DNA from 2 places in the Desulfovibrio mangrovi genome. Region 2 is predicted to be linked to the other one. Evidence: predicted binding sites of a transcription regulator. Region 2 holds the regulator's gene; the other holds the start of a gene.
What was found. Region 2 encodes sigma-54, which starts transcription at its own class of promoters, with help from an activator protein. Its sites were predicted from a motif close to CTGGCACGGNNNNTGCTT; they were not measured.
Positions count from the first base shown of each region.

Region 1: N1030_RS12140 (flagellar hook protein FlgE) is a predicted target of sigma-54. The motif match lies at 1,258-1,275, and genes of this name have one in related genera.

Region 1 covers NZ_CP104208.1:2,683,183-2,686,794, reverse strand. The annotation lists gene N1030_RS12140 (flagellar hook protein FlgE) at 1-1,164, opposite strand, end outside; gene N1030_RS12135 (hypothetical protein) at 1,350-1,556, opposite strand; gene N1030_RS12130 (Spy/CpxP family protein refolding chaperone) at 1,779-2,297, opposite strand; gene N1030_RS12125 (ATP-binding protein) at 2,683-3,612, shown strand, end outside.
Region 2 covers NZ_CP104208.1:990,207-993,818, reverse strand. The annotation lists gene N1030_RS04545 (PTS sugar transporter subunit IIA) at 1-422, opposite strand, end outside; gene hpf (ribosome hibernation-promoting factor, HPF/YfiA family) at 434-973, opposite strand; gene rpoN (RNA polymerase factor sigma-54) at 1,079-2,509, opposite strand; gene lptB (LPS export ABC transporter ATP-binding protein) at 2,747-3,469, opposite strand; gene N1030_RS04525 (LptA/OstA family protein) at 3,475-3,612, opposite strand, start outside.

The DNA of each region.
Region 1 (3,612 bases), 1.7 Mb from region 2:
CGTGGAGGAGGAACCCGAGTAGGCTGTGGTGGTGGACGCCGAGTTGATGACGGAGCTCATGCCGCCGATGTTGGCGGCATTGGTGCCCACGGCGGCGGCGTTAGAGGCCACGCCGCTCCATGCGGAGCCTGCATCGTGAATGCCGAGATCAAGTGAAACGGTTTGTGATGCCGTCGCTGCCCCCGTGCTGCCACGGAAGGAAACGCTGAACTGTGGCAGGCCATCTGCTCCCATGGCTGCCGGGGTCCAGTTGCTGAGCGTGGACGGATCGGTGCCGGGCACGAAGGCGGTCATGTTTTCCAGCTTGTTGTTGGCATCAAAGGTCAGGGTGCCGGACATGAGCAGGCCTTTGCCTGCACCGGAAAGGGAGCGGCCGTCTTCGGATGGGGGAACCGTGACGATGAACTCGAAAAATCTTTTGGAACCGGCGTTGCTCACGCCCTGCACGGCGTCGAAATAGACGTTGAGATCATGCGCGCCGCCATTGGCGTCGTAGACGCGCATGGTTGTGCCGTAGGAGTATGCTCCATCGCCAAGGGGCGAGGTCTGCGAGCCGTCCCATTTTTGTGCAAGGGCAAAGAAGGGGTTGTCGGAATCGGCAGAGCTGTCGGTGGTGGAGCCGAGGTTGGTGATCAGGCGTACGGATTCAGTGGCCGCGGCAGGCATGACGATGAGCCCGTCGCTGTTGGTGGCGAGCTGGATGTCGCCGGGGGTGGTGCCTTCAACGCCATCGGTGAAGGCGCGCCCCTGCAGGCGGAAGCCGTGAGGGTCCACAAGATAGCCGGACTTGTCGAAGCGGAAATTGCCCGCGCGCGTGTAATGGTCCACGCCGTCCTTGGAGACGCCGAAGAACCCTTTGCCGCTGATGCCCAGATCTGTGACTTCATTGGCAAGGTCAAAGGCGCCCTGCTGATGGATGGTGCGAACTTCGGCAAGGGTAACACCCATGCCGAGCTGTGCGTACCCGACTGCAGCGCCGTCTGCGCGTCCCCCTCCGTTGACCGAAGCGGAATCCACGCCCACGGACTTGAGGTCCTGATAGATCGCCATCTGCTGCTTGAAGCCCAACGTGTTCACATTGGCAAGGTTGTTTCCCACAACCTGCATGCCCCTGGACAGGGTCTTCATGCCGCCGGCGCCTGTGTATAATGCCGTAAGGCCCATGATCGACTCCTCACAGTATCTGCCTGCCCTGTACCCGAAAAGGACAGACGATCCCGAAAACGTATGGAAAAGATTTCCTTACGCTTCTTAATAAAGCACAGGGCGTGCCAATGGATTCCAGACGACAGGGTGAGGGGATGTGTTTTGCAAAAAAGAACGGAAATACGAGGCGTTGGGGAGTGGGGTCAGGCAGAGAGCGCCGTTCGGCTTTCTGCTTCTTCCGGCTCCTGGCAGGCAAGAATTTCAGCCTTTTCGCCCGGGCGTTCTGCCCTGCGGGCATGAAGCAGGTCGCGCGTGGCCGTAATGACGGTCGCACGGTCTATTCCCCGCGCTCTGAGTGCGGCGAACATGGCTTCCAGCTTGCGCAGCATGGGGGATGGAGGTTGAGTCATTCCGGCTCCGTTCCCGGGTGCAGGTGAGACGTGAACCCCTGCGGTAAAGGGGGCTTTTGGTTGTTGTGCCTGAATACTGCACTGGGTGCAAGCCTGACTTGCACTTGGAATGGTCTGAAAACAAACGCCCCGCCAAACCGTGCGGTTTGGCGGGGCAGCCATGAGGAAGGTGTGAAGGTACCTTGTTGTTGGCCAATCGTCTGTGGTCGTCTGCCGTTGACCTTAGTTTGCGGGGGCTGCAGGCGCTGCGGGGGCGGTGCCGTCAGCGTAAGGGCAATTGGGGTTGCGGCCCTGTCCGCGGCGGAAATTCTTGATGCCGATTTCCTTTTCAACCTGAGCTTCAAAGGCTTCGCGTTCTGCGCGCAGCTTGGTGCCGATGTCCTTCATGTCCTGAACAAGCTGGGTGATGTACTTGGGATCAACCTTGTCGTTGCCGGAAAGAGCTTCCAGCTCGGTGTGCTTGGCCCACATGTCGGTGCGCAGGGTTTCGGTCTTCTTGTAATAGGCATCCTGAAGGGCGGTGAACTTCTCCTGCTGTTCAGGTGTCAGGTTGTAGCCCATGCCGCCACCGGGGCAGTTGGTCATCATGCCCTGACCATGGCCGTGGCCGTAGCCCATGCCGCCTCCGTTGCCGCAGTTGCCGTAGCCCATACCGCCGCCATGCATGCCAGCGAAGGATACTGCCGCAATGGCGAGCAGGCCGAGGGCGATGGTGGTAATCAGGATGTTACGGGTCTTCATGATATTATCTCCTATTGTTGCTGGTTAGCGATCCGCGCTTTCGGTCAGAAAGGGGACCTTGTCGGAGCATACGTTGTTTTTATGCATCTTCATGGCCCGTTGGCCATGCCCGGAATGCCGGATGTGTTTTTCCTCTATTATTTTGCAAGGTGAATTTGGTTCACGTTTTGCTTGTCCTGTATAAAGCAACGGGTGTGCCAACAATTGTAAAATTATGGCAAGCAACTGAAAGTGTTGGTAAAAATTGAACGGCGCCTTTAGCGGGTTCTCTGTGGGAAAGTGGCATGTGTATAATTGCTGTACACTTCTAAAGAACGGGGTGTATAAAAAATGAGCATGTGGACATTTTCTAGCAGAAGACGGGCGCACCATGGAACTGACGACAATGAAACTGCATAGAGAACAACGGCTTCCCGGTCCCTTTGCCTCGCCGTGGCTGGTCATAGGCGGTGCCGTGATCCTTGGTGTGATCATTCTTGCCATGACCCTGCGGAATCTGGACCGCGACGGCAAGCAGATGGCCACTATTCTACAGGAAAAGGGAGCCTCGCTCATCAAGGCGCTTGAGGCCGGCGCCCGAACCGGCATGCGCAATCCGCTCGGCACGGAAATGCGCATGCAGGTGCTTGTTGAGGAAATGGCCGATCAGCCCGATATTTTCTTCATCATGGTGACGGATCATTCCGGCCGCGTGCTTGCTCATAGTGAGCCTGAGCAGCAGGGCGAAGTGGTGTTTTCGCCCGAAGACATGTCCCAGCTTGAGCCTGCCAAGGACGTGAGTTGGCGCATCATGACCAAGGGAGATACCCGCGCCTTTGTGGTATACCGTCAGTTCATGCCCCTGCAGGGGCGTGAGGGCTGGTGGGGGCGCGTACATGGCGATTCGGGTGACGAAACGGAGCTTGGCGGGGATCCGCGTGATGCAGGAAGCAACCGTGCGGGTAACGGCGGACGGGGGCGAGGCATGGGCATGGGGCGCATGCGCCATGAGGAACACGAAAAAGGGCTGATGAGTTTTTTCTCGGCACCCAACATGCCGCCACCCATTATATATGTCGGCATGGACGTGGCTCCGTTTGAGCAGGCGCGGAAGCAGGACACGCGGCACTCGCTGGTCATGGCGGGGATGCTGCTGCTGTTGGGGCTGGCCGGACTCATCTCTCTCATCTGGGCGCAGAATGTCCGTCGTTCTAGGCGTATGCTGCAGGATTCGCAGGCCTTTTCCGCTGAGATCGTGGCAAGTCTGCCTGAAGGACTGGTGCTGATTGATGATGAGGGGCTGGTTGCTCTCGTGAATGGCAAGGCCGAGGAGCAG
Region 2 (3,612 bases):
TCATCAACGCCGGAGGCAGACATAATGGCGTTTCTGAATTCCTTGTCCTTCAGCAGGCGGGAAATCTGAGCCAGAATGCGCAGATGTACTCCGGCCACCTGTTCCGGAGCAAGGACAAGAAAGAAGATATTGCAGAGCTTGAAATCCAGCGATTCAAAGTCCACGCCGGAAGTACTGCGGCCAGCAACGAGGATAATCTTGTCCAGAGTGTCGAGCTTGCCGTGCGGGATGGCAATGCCATCGCCTATGCCTGTGGTTCCGAGGCTTTCCCGTTCCTTGAGAACAGCGAGAACACGCTCACTGTCCAGATTCGGGTTTGCCTTGACCACGGCCGCAACGAGCTCCGCCAGCACCTCCTCTTTGGTGCTGGCGGTCAGCTCGGGCAGAATCATTTCTTTATCCAGGTAATCACCCAGTTTCATTTTTCAGAATCCTAGAAGGTCGGATCAATGAGACCGAAGTCTCCGTTTTCACGACGGTAGATGACGTTTACGCGCTCCGTCTCGGCATTCAGGAACACAAGGAACTCATAGTCCAGGGAGTCGAGCTGCAGAGCGGCTTCGTCAATCCCCATCGGCTTGGGGGTAAAGCGGTCAGTACCGACAATGGTACGTTCGCGACCGGCACCGGTATCAGCATAGCTGAAGATGTCTTCACGCAGAGCCATCTCTGCACCGCGACGGTGATCCTTGCCCTTCTCCACATGCTTCTTCACCTGGGAAGAGAGCTTGTCAAAGACCAGGTCAACCGTTGCATACATATCTTCAGACTTCTCATTGGCAGAGAGGTTCAGGTTGTCGGCAACCAGCGTCACATCAATTCTGTGACGGTAATTGTCAACGCTCATTCCCACCTGCATTTCCGACTTACCGTGCGGCTGCAGGAACTTGCCAAGCTTTTCAAAACGACGGCGGGCATACTTCTTCAGATGATCGGAAGGCTCGAAGTTCTTGAATGTGAATGCGATGTTCATATATGCCTCCTTAAATGTTCGAGATACTGCACTTTGTGCAGTTATGCCTCTCACGTCTTTGAGGTTGCCTCCAACCCGACCCGGCGCTGCCGGAAGCTCCCTCCGTTAAAAAGCGGACTTCCGCTTGGACGATGAAGGGATGTCCATAGCTGTACGATACTTCGCAACGGTTCTTCGGGCAATATTCAATTGCAATTTTTCTTTGAGAATTTCACCGATGCGCTCATCGCTGAGCGGACGTTTGGGATTTTCGTCGCCAATAAGCTGCTTAATGAGGGCCTTAACGCTCTCAGAGCCTACGGAGCTGCCATCATCCATACCGATGGCGCTGTTGAAGAAGAACTTCAGCTCGAAAATTCCGTGCGGGGTCGCCACGTATTTACTGGTGGTAATACGGCTGACCGTGGATTCATGCATACCGATATCGTCAGCGATATCCTTGAGAATCAAAGGCTTGAGTGCGGTTACACCTTCCTCGAAGAAGCCGCGCTGATATTTTACGATACTCTCCATAACCTTGTAGAGCGTGCGCTGGCGCTGATGCAGGCTCTTGATGAGCCATGAAGCAGAACGCATCTTCTCCTGGAAATAATCCTTGTCAGATCCTGTCACCACAGGAAGAGTATCAACTATATCAGAAAGTTGCAGACTTGGCAGACCTTCTTCGTTGAGAATGATGACGAACTCTCCGTCATATTTGTGCACGAATACATCCGGTGCCACATACTGAGGTTCGCTGCTGCCGAAACTGGCACCCGGCATGGGATCAAGGGTCTGGATGAGTTCAAGATACTCCCGAAGATCATCCATGTTGATACGGAACTTGCGACACAGCGGCTTGTAGCGGCGCTTCTCCAGATCCTCAAGGTGATCCCGGACGATTTCCACCAGTACGGGGTCGCGGTCGTAGCCCAGCACTTCAATCTGCACCAGCAGACATTCCTGAGGCGTGCGTGCGGCAACGCCGACTGGATCGAAGCGCTGAATGCGGCGCAACATCTCTTCCACTTCCGCCGTTTCGACATCGGGCCCTGCCATCTCCGCCATTTCCTGAAGAGAGGCATGCAGATAGCCGTTGGAACCGATGTTGCCGATAATGATCTCGCCTATGGTGTGCTGGCGTTCGGTTATATTGGAGAGTGTGAGCTGCCAGGAAAGATGGCCGTCCAGAGACGGGCGGGAAGACAAGCGGGCCTCGAAGGAGGTGCCTTCCTCGGGAATTTCGGTCTCGCGGGAAGCAACCTGTCTGGTCGTACTGGAAAAGTCTCCCAGATAGTCTTCCCAGTCGGCATTGGAGGCGAGTTCCTTGTCATAGGCTTCGGCGGTCTCGGAACGCAGCTCAGGCTTTTCCGTGGCATCCGCCGGTGTGAGGGCTTCGGAAGCTTCTTCGAGAAACGGATTCTCCAGCAACTCCTGCTGCACGGTCTCCATGAGCTCAAGACGGGACAACTGCAACAGCTTGATCGCCTGCTGCAATTGCGGCGTCATTACGAGTTGCTGAGAGAGCTTCAGTTGCTGACGTAGTTCAAGTGCCATAGGCGCTGTCATCCGAAATCGTTACCCTGCCAGATTTTCACCGACAGGAAAGATCTGTTCTGCGTTGAGTAAAATCCACCCCTATCAAGAAGCATTCCAAAATCTCTATGCCTGGCTCCTTTTTGCCATACAAGCAATAACCATGCAACAAAGAAAAGCCCGAAAATCGGGCTTTTGCGGCATAGAGAAATCTCTTCTCAAAACTTTTTAGAGAGTTGTCAGAAAAAACTGGAAAACTTACAGGCTGAATCCTTCACCAAGATAGACGCGTCTGGCCTTGGGATCGTTCACTATCTGCGCAGGAGTGCCGTTGAGGATGATCTGCCCCTCGAACACAAGATATGCACGGTCACAGATATTCAACGTTTCACGCACGTTGTGGTCAGAAATAAGGACACCTATACCCCGGTTGCTCAACCCCCGAATGATAGCCTGAATATCGTCTACAGCAAGAGGATCGATACCGGCAAAGGGTTCATCCAGCAGGATAAAGCGCGGCTTGCGGATCAGGGCACGGGCTATTTCCAGACGACGACGCTCACCGCCGGAAAGATGCATGGCCATGGAGTCTGCAATGTGGGTAATGCGGAACTCTTCAAGCAATGTATCCGCCCTCTTCCGCTGGACGGATTTGGGCATATCGGTATGCTCCAGAATGAGCTCCAGATTCTGACGAACTGTCAGCTTGCGGAATACGGAGCTTTCCTGCGGAAGATAACTCAGACCGACACGGGCACGTTCGTGCAGGGGCCAGTCCGTGATTTCGCTGCCATCGTAGCGGACAATACCGCTTGTGGGTTTGACCATGCCGATGAGCATATAGAAGGTCGTTGTCTTGCCTGCCCCGTTGGGTCCAAGCAGGCCTACCACCTCGCCCTGCTTCATACTCAGGGAAATACCACGAACAACTTCACGCTTGCCGTATTGCTTATGGAGAGATTCAGCTTCAAGAACCGACATGCTGCCTACTTCTTAACGCGCTTGGGAGCGGAGAAAAGGGCTTCTACAGGAAGTGCGGAAGAGCCAAGAACTTCGCTCTTGTTTTCCTTCACATAAAAATTGATGGTCTCGCCCTGAATGCTGTTGGCGCCATCTCTCAGCAC